3 regions of the Clostridium sp. CS1-1 genome follow, and region 2 is predicted to be linked to each of the others. Evidence: riboswitches for the same ligand, from Rfam matches in the RefSeq annotation. Region 2 holds a riboswitch; each other region holds the start of a gene.
What was found. Region 2 has a riboswitch for lysine ahead of AC0N0V_RS05055 (amino acid permease). Riboswitches for the same ligand answer to the same signal wherever they lie in the genome.
Positions count from the first base shown of each region.

Region 1 (6,619 bases), 1.5 Mb from region 2:
AGTGCAGGTCTAATATTGTCTGTCATCCCTCCGTCTACCGCTACATATTTTTTTATATCTGGTATTTCCTTAATTGACCCGATTGTATAAAGAGTTGTTCCAGCACTACCAATAATAGACCTACCAGGCTCTATAACAAGACAGGGAAGTTCTATCCCTAGATTTTTTGCTGTATTTTCCGCTGTTTCTAACATTACCTGACAAAAATCTTCTATCTTTCTTGGGGTATCTCCACTTTTGTAATATATACCAAACCCACCGCCAAGATCCAGCTCCTTAACCTCATAATTCGTTTCATCTTTAATATTCTTAACTATAGATAACATAATTTTTACCTCATCCTCGTAAGGTTTTGTATCGAAGATTTGTGATCCTATGTGGCAGTGTAATCCAATAAACTCAATATTTGAAAGTGCAATTGCTTTTCTTACTGCATCTATAGTTTTATTATTTAACATGGTAAAACCAAACTTTGAATCTATTTGCCCTGTCTTTATATATTCATGAGTATGAGCTTCTATTCCCGGAGTTATTCTTAAAAGAATTTTTTGAACCTTACTATTTTCTTTTGCTATTGAATTTATTTTTTCAATTTCATACAAGTTATCAACGACAAATATTCCAACGCCAAGTTTTATTCCCATTTTTATTTCTTCTACAGTTTTGTTGTTCCCATGAAAATACACATTCTCCATAGGAAAACCACTTTTCCAAGCAGTATAGAGTTCTCCTCCCGAAACAACATCAAGACATAAACCTTCACTATTTATTAGTTGACACATAGCTAGTGTTAAAAATGCTTTTCCAGCATAGGCTACTTTATTCTTAGTATTTTCGCCTTTAAAAGCTTTATAGTATCTCCTACACTGACTTCTTACTAAATCTTCGTCAATTACGTATAGAGGAGTTCCAAACTTTCTTGATAAATCCATTGTATTTACCCCACCAATATGCAGAGTATTATCTTTAATTTCCATAGTCCCAACTAGTTTCATACTGGTTTTCCTCCTAAAATGTTTATAAATTGAATTCCTTTGCTACTATATTTATAGATCTTAATTTATCTTCTTGTTTAATTGTGCATGTTATTCTTATTTCTGAGGTAGTTATCATTTTTACCTCTATATTATTTTCTCTAAACAATTTAAACATTCTAGCTGTTACACCAGACGTTGTTTTCATTCCAATTCCAACTATTGAAAATTTAGTTACATTCTCATCTATTGCAATTTTTTCTCTATCCGGATAGTATTCTCTAACAATTTCTAAGCACTCATGCAAGTCAGCCTTCGGTATTGTAAATGATAAATTAACTTTACTATTTATCGGTGCTGTCTGACTTATCATATCTATGTTAATTCTCTTGCTAGCTACACTCTCAAATAAACTAGCAATTATATTTATATCATTCTCTATATCCCTTATTGTTATAGCTACGTCTTCGTCACTTGTTGCAAGTCCTGTTACTGGTTTACTTTCCATATTCATGTTACTTACCCCCTTAATAACTGTACCCTTAATATCACTATTACTTAATCCAACATATATTGGAATGCTATACTTCTGCCCTAATTCCACTGATCTTGAGTGCATAACCTGTGCACCAAGACTTGAGAGCTCGAGCATTTCTTCATAATCTATTTGATCTAATTTCTTTGCTTCTTTGTATTTTCTTGGATCTACGCTGTATATTCCATCTACATCAGTATATATTTCACAGATACCCCTTAGCTTAACCGCTATTGCTACTGCAGTAGTATCTGAACCGCCTCTTCCGAGAGTAGTTATGTCTCCACCTTCATTTATTCCCTGAAACCCTGCTACTATGACAATTTTTCCTTCTGATAAGCTCTTTTTTATATTGTTACCATCTATGTCATCTATTAGAGATTTGCCATATTGTCCGCTAGTTTTAATTCCTATTTGATAGGCTGTATAGCTAACAGCATCATAACCTAAGCTTTTAATTGCCATGGCAAGTAATGCAGAAGACATCATCTCACCTGTAGAAAGCAAAGCATCTAACTCCCTCTTATCGGGTTTGCTTGTGATTTGATTTGCAAGTCCTATAAGTTCATCTGTAGTATCACCCATTGCTGATACCACTACGACAAGTTCATCACCTTTCTTCATTCTCTTTACTACAGTGCTTGCAACATTCTTTATTTTGTCTATAGTCCCTACGGAACTTCCACCATACTTTTGTACCACAACTGCCATAATACCACTCCTTAAACTCCTTTATCTTAAGAAACGTCCACCTAAAAAATAAATGCAGCAAAGGAACACCTCTGCTGCATTATAAATACAACTTTGTGACCTTGTAGCTCTCCACGTTCACAGATGAACATGACAGCCTTACATATATTATATGCAAAGCCAGAAAATAGTTTCGCCAAATTATTTTCTTCGGCTGCAATCCCTTTCCTTATTTCTCATTATCCGCCGACTAAAAATAAGTACTCCTAATTCCAGCACCTCTACCCTAGGTAGGTTTCTTTATTAAATTGTACTTAGTTTATCATAAATATTTATACATTTCAAACACTATTTGTAATATTTTAAAATATATAACTTTTCAAACATGCTTATCCTTGAAAGCCTAAAGCTTATAGAACTCCTTAAATGATTCTTCTGTATATATATAATCCTTAACTCCACCTAATTCCCTTATAGAATGCATTGAAAATATCGCAATTCCCATATCTACCGAGTTAATATTTACATGACTTGAAGATATAGGCCCAATGGTAGAACCACCCTTTTCATCTGAGCGATTAACAAATATTTGAACAGGAACTCCTGCCTTTTCACATATACTCTTATAAACAGCACTTGATACACTATCTGATGTATAACTCTGGCTTGCACTCACTTTTATAATTGGGCCTCTATTTATTATAGGTCTATTTACTGGATCAGACTTTTCCCCATAATTTGGATGTAATGCATGACCTAAATCACTAGATATCATAAATGATTTTGCAAGTGCTCTATAATATTCTTCCTTACCTTTGCCAAGACTTATTAGAATTCTTTCTAATACTGATGATAAGAAAGGTGAATTCGCTCCCTGTTTTGTTGTGCTTCCCACTTCCTCATTATCAAAACAAATAGCTATATTTGTAGCGTTACCCGCTTCAGTTTCTGTTAATGCACTTATTCCTGCGTATACCATTGATAAGTCATCTAATCTTCCGCTAGAAATAAATTCATTATTTAGTCCTATAACCTTTCCTTTTTCGAATTCGTAAAGAAATAAATCAAAATCTAATATATCCTTCTCGTTTACGCTTAATTCTCTAGCTATTGTCTTTATAAGATATTGTCCTTTTTCAAACTCCTCATTTACTAGCGAAAGTAATGGAAGTATATCCTTTTGTTTATTTAATTCTACACCAGAGTTTACATTTCTGTTCATATGTATAGCTAGGTTAGGTATCACTAATATAGGTTTTTTTATATTTATAAGCCTTATTTCGGGATAAAGTGGATTTTCACTTTTCAAAGTTACTCTTCCTGCTAAAGACAATGGTCTATCTAACCATGTATTTATTATAGGACCTCCATAGACTTCTGTGTTTAATTTTACATACGCCCCCTCAACTTCCATGTCTGGATTTGGTTTTACTCTAAATCCTGGTGAATCAGTATGCGCACCTACTATTCTAAAGCCTTCTTTTTCTATTTCTCCCTTTCCTACTACAAAAGCTATAATTGCAGATTCATTTTTTGTTAAAAAATACTTTTCTCCCTTTTTTAGCTTCCAGCTGTCTTCTTCTCTAAGTTCATTGAATCCGGCATTTAAAAGCACTTGTTTTGAACTATCAACGGCATGGAATGCTGTAGGACTTTCATAAATAAAATCTATAAGTTCCTGCGCTTTCTTTAATTCATTGTTCATTTCTATTCCTCCAATATATAATATTTTTTGAATTTAATGTAGCCTACTATGTAATTTAACATCATAATTATACCAAAATATATATTTTGGTATAGGTCTTATTTAACTTTTATAAAATAACAACTCAATTTATAATAGTTTTTTATGATATCTAGTATCCTTAATATTAGGAATACCCCTAATTATTTAGTATATTTAAATTGTAAATTTTAATGCCATAGAGCACGTACTATTATAGGTTAACTAGTTATCTTCTAAATATATTTAAATATATGGAGCAAAACACTCAACCATTGCATATTATATACTGATTGTAATAAATAGGAGTGTGTATTTATGAAAGGTAAGGTTAGAAACTTCTTTCCAGGTGGTAATACTTCTCTAGGCTTTTATTCTTTCTATGATTACATTATAAGTCAGGAATCAGCAAGAAGGAAAATTTGTATTAAGGGTGGCCCAGGTACTGGAAAATCATCTCTTATGAAAAATATCGGCGCATTTTTTAATGATAAGGGATATGATGTTGAATACCATCATTGTTCCTCTGATAATAACTCTTTAGATGGTGTAGTTATTAAGGGGCTAAATATAGCTATATTAGACGGGACAGCTCCCCACATTGTTGATCCTAAAAACCCAGGTGCAGTTGACGAAGTACTAAATATGGGTGCGCATTGGAATGAAGAAGGTTTTAAGAAGTATAGGCAAAATATAATTCAAACTAATAAAGAGATTGGTGAAACCTTCCAAAGGGCTTATAAGTTTATAGGTGCTGCAAAACTTATACACGAAGATTGGTCTAATTATAATAAACGTGCATTAGATTATTCAAAGTTATCCGTTTTAGAAGAAGACTTAAAATACAAAATATTATCCGATTATGAAGTTACAGGTTTGGGTACTGAAAGACATCTTTTTGCTACTGCTTTTACACCTAATGGCATAGTGACCTTTATAGAAAATATACATCAAGACTGTGAAAAAATATACGTTTTGAATGGTGGACCAGGTACTGGAAAGACACAGATTCTTAAATTCCTCTTACTTGAAGCTTTAAAAAGGGGATTTTTCGTTGAGGTATATCATGACCCTCTTATTCCTTCACGAATTGAGCATATTATTATTCCTGATTTAAAAACCGCAGTTATTACCTCAAATGAGATAAATAATAAAAAATTTAATGGTACACAAATATTTATGGATAACCTTATTAATTATGCACTCATAGACAAGGATGAATTACAAAAAGATAGAGAAACCTTCTATAACTTATTAAACAAGGGGTTATCTATTATATCCTCTGCAAAAAAACTTCATGATAACCTTGAAACTTATTTTATAGAAAATATGTATTTTAAAGAAATAGATAAAACCTATCAAGCAGTACTTTCCAAGTTGTTAAAATATGAAGAAGACTATAATGAAGAAAATAAATTATCCTCTAATTAAGTATTAACAATATATTTTTGCTTTATAATTTGGAAATAAAGAATTCTAATTCTCTAACCATTTAAAAGTTATTATATTAATTAACTCCCGCCTATGTTTACGCGGGAGTTTCAATATCTTATTAATAATTTAACGCTACTCTACATTATATACTGAGTTCCTTTTTTCTAAAACCTTTCGATTCTGAAACCTTTCTACCTATACCCGTAATTTTCCCTGTAATACATCCTCTACAATGAGCAGGAGTATCTCCTGTACATATTTTCCCTGGATAAAGAGCATATAATTTCCTGTACTCTCCTTCTGTTACATTTGGCATAACTACATTTGCTCCACTTTGAAGAGCGATTACTCGTCCATTTTTATTTAAACTCTCCATTGCCGTTGTTGCAGGAATATTTATGTCTGGCATTAGAAGCCTAGTTACAGCCATAACTTTTAAGCTAGTTATAAATTCGCCTCCTTTAGCCTCCTTCAAAGGAGTATCCTCATTTGGTATAAATGGTCCTATTCCTATCATGTCAGCTTCCAATTCCTTGAAAAATAATATATCCTCTGCTAAAGACTCTATAGTTTGTCCAGGTAGCCCTACTAGGCAACCAGTCCCAACTTCGTATCCTAGTTTTCTCAAATCATTAAGGCACCTTATTCTCTCTTCATGACTCATACCTGGATCCATATCCTCATATAACTTCTTATTTGTTGTTTCTATCCTTATTAAATATCTATCTGCTCCAGCTTCCTTATAAGCTTTATATTCATCTATGCTCTTTTCTCCTATACTTATTGTAAGCGCCACATCTAACTTCTTAATTTCTGATATTATGTATTTCATTTTATCTACTGTATAGTACTCATCTTCACCAGATTGCATAACTATAGTTTTATATCCATACTCTACCGCTTTTCGAGCCAATTCTATTATCTCATTTGGCTCTAATCTATATCTTTTAACATTTCCATTTGAAGCCCTAAGACCACAATACAAACAATTCCTCTTGCATATATTGGAAAATTCGATAAGGCCTCTTAGATGTACTTCATCCCCTACGTATTTTTTTCTAACCCTGTCAGCTGCTTGAAAAAGTTCTTCATTGCAATTATTTTCTTGGAGAATAGTAATTATTTCATCCTTTGATAAGTTATGAGTTTCCTCAGCCTTTTTAATTAAACTTAAAACCTTATTCATAAGTAACCTCACGATTCCTTTCTTATACTTTTATTGTTCACATATATTTTACACCAATTATTAACACTTATCTATAA
Region 1 covers NZ_CM148680.1:4,661,167-4,667,785, forward strand. The annotation lists gene lysA (diaminopimelate decarboxylase) at 1-995, opposite strand, end outside; gene AC0N0V_RS22045 (aspartate kinase) at 1,018-2,220, opposite strand; lysine riboswitch at 2,317-2,491, opposite strand; gene AC0N0V_RS22050 (M18 family aminopeptidase) at 2,603-3,904, opposite strand; gene AC0N0V_RS22055 (PRK06851 family protein) at 4,241-5,353, shown strand; gene hydE ([FeFe] hydrogenase H-cluster radical SAM maturase HydE) at 5,499-6,542, opposite strand.
Region 1: it holds a riboswitch for lysine, as region 2 does, so the genes downstream of both, AC0N0V_RS22045 (aspartate kinase) here and AC0N0V_RS05055 (amino acid permease) in region 2, are expected to answer to the same signal.

Region 2 (6,619 bases):
AAGAACACAAGGTTGATAGGTCAGAGGTGTAAGCATGGTAACATGTTCAGCTGACTGATACTAATAGGTCGAGGGCTTGACCTAATATATCACTGTGCAATTTTGAGAGAATATCTCAAAGCTATGCATAACTGAACATACCAAATCAAAGATTTGGAATGCCTAGTTATCTAGTGGTTATGACGTGAAGGCTACACCCGTTCCCATTCCGAACACGATGGTTAAGCTTCACAGTGCCGATGGTACTGCACGGGAGACTGTGTGGAAGAGTAGGTCGCTGCTAGGTTGAAAATATTCCGTGGTAGCTCAACGGCGGAGCATTCGGCTGTTAACCGAAGGGTTGGAGGTTCGAGTCCTCTCCACGGAGCCATTTTTATTTTGGATAATATAATGTTAAAATATAGATAGAGAAGCTGCTTTTTATGAAAGCAGTTTTTTTGTTTTATAAAGAGTTAATTACCTAAATAAGAATTTTAGTAAAAATAATTATACAAACCTACCTAAATAATATATAATATCGTATAGATAAAAGAGTTTTAGGAGGGATATATTATGGGAATGTTAGGGAAAAAGGTTGGATTTATAGGCGGAGGCCAAATGGGAGAAGCTATAATCAAGGGATTAATAAATGCCGAATTATGCAATTCTAAAGATATTTATGTTATGGATGTTCTAAATTCAAGACTAGAGTATCTAAAAGAAACTCTTAAGATAACAAATTCAAGCAGTGACAGAGAGAGTGGTTATAAATACTTAATAGAAAACTGTGATATTATTATATTGGCTGTTAAGCCACAAGTATTAAAAAACGTTTTAGAAAGTATAAGAGATTGTTCTTGGAATGAAGAGCATGTAGTTATTTCTATAGTTGGAGGTGCAAAAACTGCTGCTATAGAGAAATATTTAGGTAATGCTCCTGTAATTAGAGTTATACCTAATACTCCAATGCTTGTTAACGTAGGGGCATCAGGAATAGCACTTGGGAAAAAGGCTACAAAGGAAAATGGAGAGCTCGCATTGCACATATTTAAAGCATTAGGTGTAGCTTATTTAGCACCTGAAAACCTAATAGATCCTATAACATCAGTGAGTGGTTGTGGCCCGGCATACGTATACATGTTTATTGAAGCAATGGCGGATGGTGGAGTAGAAATGGGGCTTTCACGTGAAATGGCTCAAACCTTAGCAGCGCAGACTGTTATGGGAGCAGCTAAGATGGTTCTTGAATCTGGAGATCATCCGGGGCTATTAAAGGATAAGGTTTGTTCTCCAGGAGGTGCAACTATTGCAGGAGTTAGAGCGCTAGAGCAGGGTGGATTTAGAGGAACGGTGATGAATGCTATAGAAGCTGGAAAGGTTCGTATGGAGGAAGTTGGTAAGAAAGCAGAATAAAAAATATCCCAAATATCATTAATGGAGGTATAAATATGAGCAAGATAAGAAGTGCTGATAACCCAGTAGAAAGAATGGCTAAGCTTATGGCTGAGCTTTATTACTTCATGGCAAAGGAAATGATCGAAACATTAGGTGAGGAAAAAGGAAAGGAAGCAGTAAGAGCTTCTATAAAGAAATTTGGAGGTGCAAGGTTAGAATCTATGCATGAGGAGGCTCGTGAGAAGGGGCTTCCAATAAATCTTGATACCTACTTAAAAGTAAGGGATATGCCAGGTATTTCATGGGAGAGAGACCCTAATAATCCAGATGATATAACATACTGTCCAATGCACGATATGTGGAAAGAACTGGGGGCTGAGGATATTGGGGCAATATATTGTGAAATAGATGATGTGCTATATGAAGGGTTTAATGCAGAGTTTGAAAGACCACTTTGCAAGACTTGTGGAGATGACTGCTGCAGATTTTTAGTTAAACCTAAAAAATAGTATTAAAAAATAGACCTTAATGATAAAAAATTCATTAAGGTTTATTTTTTATAAATGAACTTAAAATAAAACTAATAATATATTAATTTAAATTTAATCCTATTCAATTTTATAAAGTTTGATTCAAGCATTTGTTTGGATAGTAAAAGGATAAATTGCAAAAACTACACATAATATAATTGATATTTAACTAAGATTTATAGCTCATTAGGCTTACCTAATACATAAACATTAACTTGATCATTAGGCTCAAAGGTAAAGGTACTGGTATAAACATTTAACAATTTCCAACCATTACCTAAAAATTTATTTGTTTCGCTTTTACTGTAGGTTTCTTGAACTTTTATTATATTAAACATATCTTCAGTCATTATATAATCACCTACCTTTTAGATTACTTGTCACTAAAAATAGCTTGTGTAGCTTTAAAAAATATATGTCTGGTTATCAAAGGTATGCTAAATCATATTATATAATAATTCAAGAAAAATAAAATAAATAATATTACTGTATATAACCTATGCAGTAGGTGTTACATAGTGTATAATGGAAAAGGTTGGTTCTAACCAAAGAAATTGAATATTAACATTAAAAGGTGACAAATAATAAATTATATAAAGTTACTTTTGAAAAAATAATTTGGAGGTGTTGTATTATTAATAAAAATTTTAATTTAAATGAAGGAATCAGAGAGAAAGAAATTAGATTAGTTGGAGAAGAGGAAAGCAAAGTAGTGAATACAAGGGATGCTTTAAACCTTGCAAGGGAAAAGGAATTAGATTTAGTAATGATTTCTCCAACAGCTAACCCACCTGTATGTAAAATAATGGACTATAACAAGTTCCTTTATGAGCAATCTAAAAAAGAAAAGGAAGCCAAAAAGAACCAAAAAATTGTAGATATAAAGGAAATAAGATTAAGTCCTACAATAGAAGAAAATGATATAGAAATTAAAGCAAATAATGCTATAAAGTTTTTATCTAAAGAAAATAAAGTTAAAGTCTCCATTAGATTTAAAGGAAGACAAAATAACTATACGAGTTTAGGCGCTAAAGTATTTGATGTATTTGTTTCTAAAATAGGTGAGGTTGGAGTAGTTGAAAAACCGCCTAAACTTGAAGGAAATAACATGATTATGATTTTAGCACCTAAGAAACAATAATTATTTTATTAAATTTTATTTACTAATTATGTATTATGATGTATAATAATTAGTATAGTAAGTGAATAACTGAGGTAGAGGCGCAAAGTTTAATAGTAGAACTGCAGAGGTAAGCACAATGAAGCAGTTTGAAAGGAAATTTTGCCGAAGCATACAGCAGATGCTTTATTGCTGTATAGCTGGGGTTGCATAGAATATATGCAAGACTGTCACAAATAAAATTTGTGGTGAGCTATCATTCAATGTGGAATTAATATGTATTTTATGTATAAATACGTATTTTAACACCCTGAGTGTATACTCGGGGTGTTTTTTATGCTTATCTTAGTTAATTCACTTATCGGAAAAAGTAAAACCGATAAGGAGGAAGAAAAAATGCAAAATGCTGCAGGACAAAATAATGTAGGTTCTAATGAACTAAAAAGAAGTTTAACAGCGAGACATCTAAATATGATAGCTATGGGTGGTGCTATTGGAACAGGTATATTTTTAGCACTAGGTGCTACTATTAATCAAGCCGGTCCAGGAGGAGCACTAGTTGCATATGGTTGTATAGGAGTTATGGTTTATTTCTTAATGACAAGCTTAGGGGAAATGGCAACATTTATGCCAGACTCAGGGTCCTTTGGAATTTATGCATCAAAATTTGTTGATCCAGCCTTTGGGTTCGCAATGGGTTGGAACTATTGGTATAACTGGGCTATTACAGTTGCAGCAGAAATGGTTGCAGGTGCGTTACTTATGAAATACTGGTTCCCAAATGTTCCTGCGTTAGTGTGGAGCGTTCTATTCCTTGTATTAATAGTTGCACTTAATCTTTTATCAGCAAGAGCTTATGGTGAGTCAGAATATTGGTTTGCAGGAATTAAAGTACTTACTGTTATTGTATTTTTATTAATAGGTGCTGCTACTATATTTGGAATATTAGGTGGACAAACAATTGGTCTTAAGAACTTTACTGTTGGAGAGGCACCATTTGTTGGTGGAGCTAAGTCAATATTTATGGTGTTTTTAATTGCAGGATTCTCATTTCAGGGGACAGAACTTGTAGGTATAGCTGCAGGAGAAAGTGAAGATCCAGAGAAAAACATACCAAAAGCGATTAATACTATATTCTGGAGAATCCTAATTTTCTATTTAGGAACAATTTTTGTAGTAGGAGCAATAATACCTTACATGGATGCAAGTGTTGAAACAAGTCCATTCACGTTAGTATTCCAAAAAGCTGGTATAGCAGCTGCAGCATCGTTAATGAATGCAGTTATTTTAACTTCCGTGTTATCAGCTGGAAACTCAGGAATGTACGCTTCAAGTAGAATGCTATACGCAATGGCTAAGGATGGAAAAGCTCCAGTTTGGCTTGGAAAAGTTAACTCAAGAGGAGTTCCTATAAACGCTTTAATACTAACTACAATAGTAGCATCAGCTTGCTTCTTAACAGGACTTTATGCTGAGACTACAGTTTATGTATGGCTTATAGCAGCATCCGGACTTGCAGGCTTTGTTGCATGGGTAGGTATAGCATTATGTCACTACCGCTTCCGTAAGGCTTATGTTGCTCAAGGGCGTGACTTAGGTAAGTTAAAGTATACAGCAAAGCTATTCCCACTAGGTCCAATTATAGCTCTAGTATTATGTACTGTAGTTATTTTAGGGCAAGGAGTTAGTTACTTTGAAGCTGACAAAATCGATTGGAGTGGAGTAATCTCTTCATATATAGGATTGCCATTATTCTTAGCTTTATGGTTAGGATATAAAAAGAAACATAATACAAAGGTTGTTGAGTTAATGGATGTAGATTTTAGCACTGATAACTCAAAAATATCATAGTTAAATATTTTGTATACTGAAATATAAATTTAATATATTGTAAAATGAATAACAACCATAGAAAGTTATAATTAAAAGTTATGACTTTTTATGGTTGTTTTGCATATTTTTCAATATCTATAACTAATATATATTTTGCAAAAAAGTAATGTAAGGTATAATATATTATTAATATGGAAAGTGACAAAATTTGATAACAGTGGAGGAGAAAAATGAAATTAAACAGTTTTTTTAAATTGGTAGAAATTCAGACAAAGCCAGCGAGTGTAATACCATTTATATTAGGAACACTTTACACTATATATAGGTACGACCATTTTAAGATAATAAATTTTCTAATAATGTTTACATCATTATTAGCTTTTGATATGGCAACTACAGCTATCAACAATTATTACGATTATAAAAATGAGATTAGCATAAGAGGAGCTATTGATAAAAGTAAGAACGTAATTGTAGATGATAATATAAAAGAATCTACTGTACAATTTATAATATTTTCACTTCTGACTGTTGCCACAGGTTTTGGATTTATATTAACCTTAAAAACTAATGTTGTTGTGCTTCTAATAGGTATACTTTCCTTTGGAGTAGGTATACTTTATACCTTTGGACCAGTTCCTATTTCTCGTATGCCTTTAGGAGAAATATTTTCAGGTTTCTTTATGGGATTTATAATTTTATTTTTATCAATTTATATTCACATATACGATCAAAATATAGTGTTACTCACATATAAAAATAATATGTTAAATTTAAGTATTAATGTATTAGAAGTGATTTACATATTTTTAATCTCTATTCCTGCCGTAAATGGAATAGCTAACATAATGCTTGCCAATAACATTTGTGATGTTGAAGAGGATATTAAAATCAAAAGATTTACATTACCTTATTATACAGGTAGAGAGAACGCACTAAAGCTATTTAAGGCATTGTGTTATATGGGATACATAAGCATAGTAGTCTCGGTATCACTTAGGATTGTTCCAATAGCCAGTTTGCTAGTATTAGTTACACTAATTCCTGTAAATAAGAATACAAAAATGTTTTGTAATAGGCCAATAAAAAGTGAGACTTTTGTGCTATCTGTTAAAAACTTTGCATTAATGAATTTGAGCCATATTGCTGTAATAGGATTAGTATTACTTTTTGACTTATTAATATAAAGAACTCTAGGGGGATGAAAACTTATGAAGATAATTCATACAGGAGATTGGCATATAGGAAAGATTGTAAATGAATTTAGTATGATAGAAGATCAAGAATTTATTCTAGAACAGTTAATAAAAGTTATCGAGGAAGAAAAACCTCATGCTTTAATTATTGCGGGAGATTTATACGACAGAAGTATACCACCAGTTGAAGCAGTGGAGCTTTTAGATAGAGTATTTAGCAAGATTTTATTAGAATTTAAAACACCAATACTTGCCATAGCAGGCAATCATGACGGAGCAGAAAGATTATCTTTTGGAAGCAGAATTTTAACTAAAAATGGGTTATATATTGCAGGAGTTTTTGATAAAGAGATTAAAAGAATAGTTTTGAAAGATGAACATGGTCCTGTAAACTTTTTTCTACTTCCTTATGGAGACCCAAGAGAAATAAAACATATTTTAGAGGACGATGAAATATTAACTCATGATGATGCTATGAAGAAAGTTATTGAAAAAATAAAAGAAAATATGAATGAAGATGAGAAAAATATATTGGTAGCACATGGTTATGTTACTTTTATGAAGGA
Region 2 covers NZ_CM148680.1:1,128,697-1,135,315, forward strand. The annotation lists rRNA gene AC0N0V_RS05020 (23S ribosomal RNA) at 1-84, shown strand, start outside; rRNA gene rrf (5S ribosomal RNA) at 170-286, shown strand; tRNA gene AC0N0V_RS05030 (tRNA-Asn) at 296-370, shown strand; gene proC (pyrroline-5-carboxylate reductase) at 553-1,392, shown strand; gene AC0N0V_RS05040 (L-2-amino-thiazoline-4-carboxylic acid hydrolase) at 1,428-1,883, shown strand; gene AC0N0V_RS05045 (hypothetical protein) at 2,081-2,254, opposite strand; gene infC (translation initiation factor IF-3) at 2,536-3,045, shown strand; lysine riboswitch at 3,113-3,288, shown strand; gene AC0N0V_RS05055 (amino acid permease) at 3,421-4,875, shown strand; gene menA (1,4-dihydroxy-2-naphthoate polyprenyltransferase) at 5,088-6,044, shown strand; gene AC0N0V_RS05065 (exonuclease SbcCD subunit D) at 6,069-6,619, shown strand, end outside.

Region 3 (6,619 bases), 1.1 Mb from region 2:
GGTAAGTAGGAATACAGATAACCACCAAACTGCTTTTACCGTATCTATAGATGCTTTAGAAACTACAACAGGAATATCTGCATATGAGAGAGCAGCTACCATACAAAAAATGCTGGACCCAAATGTTTCTGGTAAAGATTTTAGAAGACCAGGACACATTTTTCCTCTAGAAGCTAAAAAAGGTGGAGTTTTAGAAAGGGCAGGACATACAGAAGCAGCCGTAGATTTGCCAAGACTTGCAGGACTTTATCCAGCAGGAGTAATTTGTGAAATTATGAGTGAAGATGGAACTATGGCAAGAACTCCTGAACTTATAGAATATGTAAAAAAACACAATTTGAAGATAGTTACCATTGCAGATTTAATCGCTTACCGTAAAAGACATGAAGTTTTTATAGAAAGAGCAACTGAGGCTAAGATGCCTACAAAATACGGAGATTTTAAAGTAATAGGCTATATAAATACACTAAATGGTGAGCATCATGTAGCTTTAGTTAAAGGAGATGTTTCTGGTGAAGAACCTGTTTTAGTAAGAGTTCATTCTGAGTGTCTTACAGGGGATGCTTTTGGTTCTCTACGATGCGATTGCGGAGAACAATTTGCTGCTGCTATGGAGAGAGTTAACGAAGCAGGAAGAGGAATTATTCTATATATGCGTCAAGAAGGACGAGGAATTGGACTAATTAATAAATTGAAAGCCTATGCTCTTCAAGACCAAGGGATGGATACAGTTGAAGCAAATTTGGCTTTAGGATTTAAAGCGGATATGAGAGATTATGGTGCAGCAGCACAAATGTTAGTCGATATTGGAGTAAAAAAGGTAAATTTAATGACGAATAATCCTAGAAAAATTGCCGGTCTTTCTGGTTATGGAATAGAGATTTTAAATAGAGTACCAATTCAAATGAATCATAATGAGAGAAATGAGGATTATTTAAAAACAAAAAAAGAAAAATTAGGTCATATATTAAATTTTGGGGAGGAACAATAAGATGAAAATTTATGAAGGAAGTTTAGTAGCACAAGGATTAAAATTTGGTATAGTGGTAGGAAGATTTAATGAGTTTATAGGCGGAAAACTTTTAACTGGCGCTATTGATGCATTTAAACGTCATGGTGTAGAAGAAGAGAATATTGAAATTGCATGGGTACCAGGCGCTTTCGAAATGCCACTAGTAGCAAAGAAAATGGTAAATACAAAAAAATATGATGGAGTAATATGTTTAGGAGCTGTAATAAGAGGAGCAACGCCTCACTTTGATTATGTATCCTCCGAAGTATCAAAAGGAGTTGCAAGTGTGTCTCTAGAAACAGGAGTTCCAGTTATTTTTGGTGTATTAACTACTGATACTATTGAACAGGCTATTGAAAGAGCAGGTACAAAAGCTGGAAATAAGGGATACGATGCTGCAGTTACAGCAATTGAAATGGCTAACTTATTAAAACAAGTATAGGATTTTTATAGATAACCAAATATAGAGCTCGACTTATATGCCGGGATATATTAGCAATTCTTTTGCACTATAAATACTTTTAATTCGTCTAAGGCTCGAATTTGAGAAAAGCTAAGAAGCTTTGATAACTCGCTCACGCTCAGACAATCAAATCTTCTAATCTTTTCTCAAATTCTGCGCCAAGACTCATAAAAAAGTATTTAAATGTGCTTCAGAATTACTAATATATCCCTATGTATAAGTCTAAAATGAAATTGATTTATCTATATGCTTTAAAGTTAAAATATTAAAACTTATACTTAAATGAAAAAAGTAGTTGACTATATTACTTTAATCTGATACACTTCTAAATATAGTAAGTATGAATAAAAAAACGAATATATGTATAAACAGTGTGGTATAGAGGTCGCGGTTGTCATGAGTACTGTATAATTTTTGGATAAATATACACAAAAGGGTCACCCGCCGAAATATATAAATTAAATTTTATGTATTGGGATTATACTGAATAAGTATAGTACTGTCTTCAGAAAATTGCCCAATTTTCTAAAGGCGTGCTTATCACATTGGGGCAAAAGGTTCTGTTATTAAATATAACAGTTATGAGTACCTTTTGCTCATAACTGTTTTTTATTTACTTAAAAATGAAAAAAATTTAATATAAACGATATGATACAGAGGCCGCGGTTACCATTAGTACTACATATTTATATGTAGGAAAGGGTTAACTGCCGAAATACATAAAAGAGTTCTGTTTATGTATTGGGACTATGCTTAACAAGTATAGTACTGTCTTCAGGAGATTGCCCAATCTTCTGAAGGAGTGCTTATCATATTGGGGCAAAAGGCGATGTTATATGAAACAATCATGAGTACCTTTTGCTCGTGATTGTTTTTTTGCTTTTTTAAAAATATAGAAGATTTGATTTATATAAGTATTCGGAAATTTAATTTTAAATAGAAAGAGGAGAAAAAGATGAAGTTATTTGGAACTATGAATATAAACAATGAAGGACATTTAGAAATAGGTAATGTTGATACAACTAATTTAGTAAGGGAATATGGAACTCCTTTATATGTAGTAGATGAAGATCTAGTGAGAAATACTTGTAGAACCTTTAAAGGAAATTTTCAAATGGAAGGTATCGATACTGAAGTTATATATGCATCTAAAGCATTCTTAAATATAGCCATTTGTAAGCTTATCAAGGAGGAAGGATTGTCCTTGGATGTTGTATCAGGAGGAGAACTTTACACAGCTTTAAAGGCAGAATTTCCGACAAACAAAATCTATATGCATGGAAATAACAAAACAAAACATGAATTAGCCTTAGCAATTGAATCACAAATAGGAAGGATAGTAGTGGATAACAGACAAGAATTAGAACTAATTGAGTATCTATGTGAGGGTCTTGAGAGAAAAGTAGATGTATTGCTAAGAGTAAATCCGGGTATTGATGCTCATACTCATGAGTATATTCAAACTTCAAAGAACGATTCCAAGTTTGGAGAATCAATATTTAGTGAGGATATTGGTGAAGTAATAAATAGATTTCAAAATAGTGAGACAGTTAACTTAAAAGGCTTCCACTGTCATATTGGCTCACAAATTTTTGAGGAAGCATCATTTTACTCAGGTGTATCAGCAATGCTTAATTTTTTAGATGAAATGAAAAGCAAATATGGATTTATTACCGAAGAATTAAATTTAGGTGGAGGCTTTGGAGTATATTATTCTGAAGGTGATGAACCAGTCCAGCTAAAAAGGTGCCTTAAAAATATGCTTTTAATACTTAAGGAAGAATCAGAAAAGTTAAATTTAAATATATCAAAAGTTATGATAGAACCAGGTAGATCAATAATTGCTAATGCGGGGACTACCCTTTATGAAATAGGAGGAACCAAAAAGACTTATGGTGGTAAAGAATATATTTTTGTAGACGGAGGTATGACAGACAACCCAAGAACAGCTCTTTATGATGCTAAATATGAGGCGTTGGTTGCGAATAACTTTTATTCTGAAAATAAAGCAATGTATACTATAGCAGGAAAGTGTTGCGAATCTGGTGATGTAATAATAAAAGATATTGAACTTCCAACAGTTCAAAGGGGAGATATACTAGCAGTTCTAACTACAGGAGCTTATAACTATAGCATGGCTAGTAACTATAACAGAATACCTAAACCAGCAGTCGTGTTTGTTAAAGATGGACAGACAAAGTTAGCCGTTAAAAGAGAAACTTATGAAGATATTATAAAAAATGATATATTTTAGATTGATTTAATGAAGGAGGTAGTTTAGATGGCTACAATAGTACAAAAATATGGGGGAACATCTGTAGGAACTATAGATAAAATAAAAGCTGTTGCAAAAAAGGTAATAGAGAGAAGGAAGAAAGGGGATAACGTTGTAGTGGTAGTTTCAGCTATGGGCAAAACTACGGACCAACTTATTGGGTTAGCTAAGGAGATATCAGACAATCCAAACAAAAGAGAAATGGACATGCTAGTATCTACTGGTGAGCAGGTATCAATTGCTTTATTATCTATGGTATTTCATGAATATGGATTTGATTCAGTATCATTAACAGGATTTCAGGCTGGAATTAAAACAGAAGGAATTCATACAAGAAATCGTATTTCAGATATAGATATTGAAAATGTTAAGAACTATCTAGATGAAGGCAAAATAGTTGTTGTTGCTGGTTTCCAAGGTATAAACGAAAATGGAGATATAACCACCTTAGGTAGAGGAGGATCAGATACAACAGCCGTTGCTTTGGCTGCAAAGCTTAATTGTACTTGTGAAATATATACAGATGTAGAAGGAATCTATAGTGTTGACCCAAGGATTTGGCCAAATGCAAAGAAATTAGATGTTATAAGCTATGAGGAAATGATGGAGATGGCAAGCTTAGGAGCTGGTGTTATGGAAACAAGGGCAGTTGAAATAGGATGTAAATATAATATTCCTATTTATGTAGCATCAAGCCATGAAAATAAAAAAGGAACTTATATAAAGGAGTATGATGAAACAATGGAAGGAAAAACAATAACAGGTCTTTCAATTAGCGATGATGTTTTAATGGTTACAGTAAATAATGTTTTGCACAATTCTAAGAATATAGCAATTGTATTTGATAGATTGGCAAAACATAACGTGAATGTAGATATGATAAGCCAAACAGCCCCATTTCATGGATACGTAAATGTTTCTTTTACTACATCTAAAGAAGATGTACATGCTATTGATGAAATAGCTAGGGAACTTAAAGAAGTAATTGAGGGTATTGAAGTATCTAAAGATTCAAACATAACAAAAATATCTGTTGTAGGAATAGGTATGATGAAACAATCAGGAGTTGCATCTGAGATATTTAACATCTTCTCAGATAATGATATTGAGTTCAAACAAGTAACTACTTCTGAAATAAGTATATCCTATACTATAGATGCAAAGGATAAACAAAAAGCAGTAACTGTTTTAGCAAAGGAATTAAATCTGTAAATTAAAATAAAATCAGATGGGACCTGTCTTTAACTGGTGATTGGTTAAACTAATCTAAAAATATAGTGCCACTTTAATCTTTCATTTCTAGAGTTTGGAGGACCAATAGCAGTTAACTAGTAAATAAAATATATTATACGAGGTGTTAAAAATGAGAAAAGCAAATATAGGCATAGTTGGTGCAACTGGTATGGTAGGAAGAACATTTTTAAAGGTATTAGAGGAAAGAAACTTTCCCATTAATAATTTATACCTTTTCTCATCAAAAAAGTCTGCAGGAAACAAAGTAGAATTCATGGGTAAGGAGTATGTTGTTGAGGAACTAACTGAAGACTCATTCAAAAGAGATATGGATATAGCTTTATTTTCTGCTGGTGGAGATATTAGTAAAAAATTTGCTCCTATTGCAAAAGAAGACGGAGTAATTGTAGTGGATAATAGCAGCGCTTGGAGAATGGATAAGGATATTCCACTAGTTGTACCTGAAGTAAATCCTGAAGATGTAAATTGGAACAACGGAATAATAGCAAACCCTAATTGTTCTACAATTCAATCTGTTGTTCCTCTTAAAGTATTGCATGATGCATTCAAAATAAAAAGAATAATCTACTCAACTTATCAGGCTGTATCTGGCTCAGGAGTGGGCGGCGTAATGGATTTAGAAAATGGTATACAGGGGATTGAAGCTAAAAAATATCCTCACCAAATTGCCTATAATTGTCTTCCACATATTGATGTATTTATGGAAAATGGATATACAAAAGAAGAAATAAAAATGATAGAAGAGACTAAAAAGATACTAGGTGATTATGATCTTAAAATTACTGCAACTACAGTTAGAGTTCCTGTTAGACATGGCCATAGCATCTCTATCAATTTAGAGTTTGAAAAGCCATTTGAATTAGAGGAAGTTTACAGACTCCTAGGAAATGCGGATGGAATCATCGTACAAGATGATGTAAAAAACAATGTTTATCCTATGGCTATAAATGCTGAAGGAACTGATGAAGTTTACGTTGGAAGAATAAGAAGAGACTTTAGTGTTGACAATGGGCTTAATTTGTGGGTAGTTGCTGACAATATAAGAAAAGGTGCAGCAACAAATACTGTTCAAATCGCAGAATTATTGCTTAAAAATCTTTAAAATTTCCAAAATAGTTTATGGATTTTAACTCCATACATAAAAATGAAAAAACATTAAGGAAGAGAAGAAACCATCAACTTCTATTCCTTAATGTTTTTTTATTTGATTAAATTATTATTAAGACATTTTAAACTGATTCACTGTATTTTGAAGTTCCTGTGCTAAATCTGATAGATTTTGAGAAGAAGATGTTATTTCTTCCATAGATGCATATAATTCTTCAGTCTCCGCAGAAACTGTTTGCATTTGGGTAGAGGTTTCTTTAGAAATAGTATCAATAACATCAACGGATACAACAATCTGTTGACTACCACTTGCAAACTGTTGTAAAGTTTCAGAAGTATTTTCGATTTGTAAAGAAACCTCATCCACAAGCTTTAATATTTGACCAAACGCTTTGCCAGCGTCGTTTACTACTTGTGTTCCAATATTTACATCTTTTACGCCATTATTCATAGCAATAACCGCTGATTTAGTGTCATTATTGACTTGTCTAATGAGTTTTGTAATTTT
Region 3 covers NZ_CM148680.1:2,245,568-2,252,186, reverse strand. The annotation lists gene AC0N0V_RS10600 (bifunctional 3,4-dihydroxy-2-butanone-4-phosphate synthase/GTP cyclohydrolase II) at 1-991, shown strand, start outside; gene ribH (6,7-dimethyl-8-ribityllumazine synthase) at 993-1,454, shown strand; lysine riboswitch at 1,845-2,023, shown strand; lysine riboswitch at 2,122-2,290, shown strand; gene lysA (diaminopimelate decarboxylase) at 2,431-3,729, shown strand; gene AC0N0V_RS10585 (aspartate kinase) at 3,757-4,962, shown strand; gene AC0N0V_RS10580 (aspartate-semialdehyde dehydrogenase) at 5,114-6,106, shown strand; gene AC0N0V_RS10575 (methyl-accepting chemotaxis protein) at 6,224-6,619, opposite strand, start outside.
Region 3: it holds a riboswitch for lysine, as region 2 does, so the genes downstream of both, lysA (diaminopimelate decarboxylase) here and AC0N0V_RS05055 (amino acid permease) in region 2, are expected to answer to the same signal.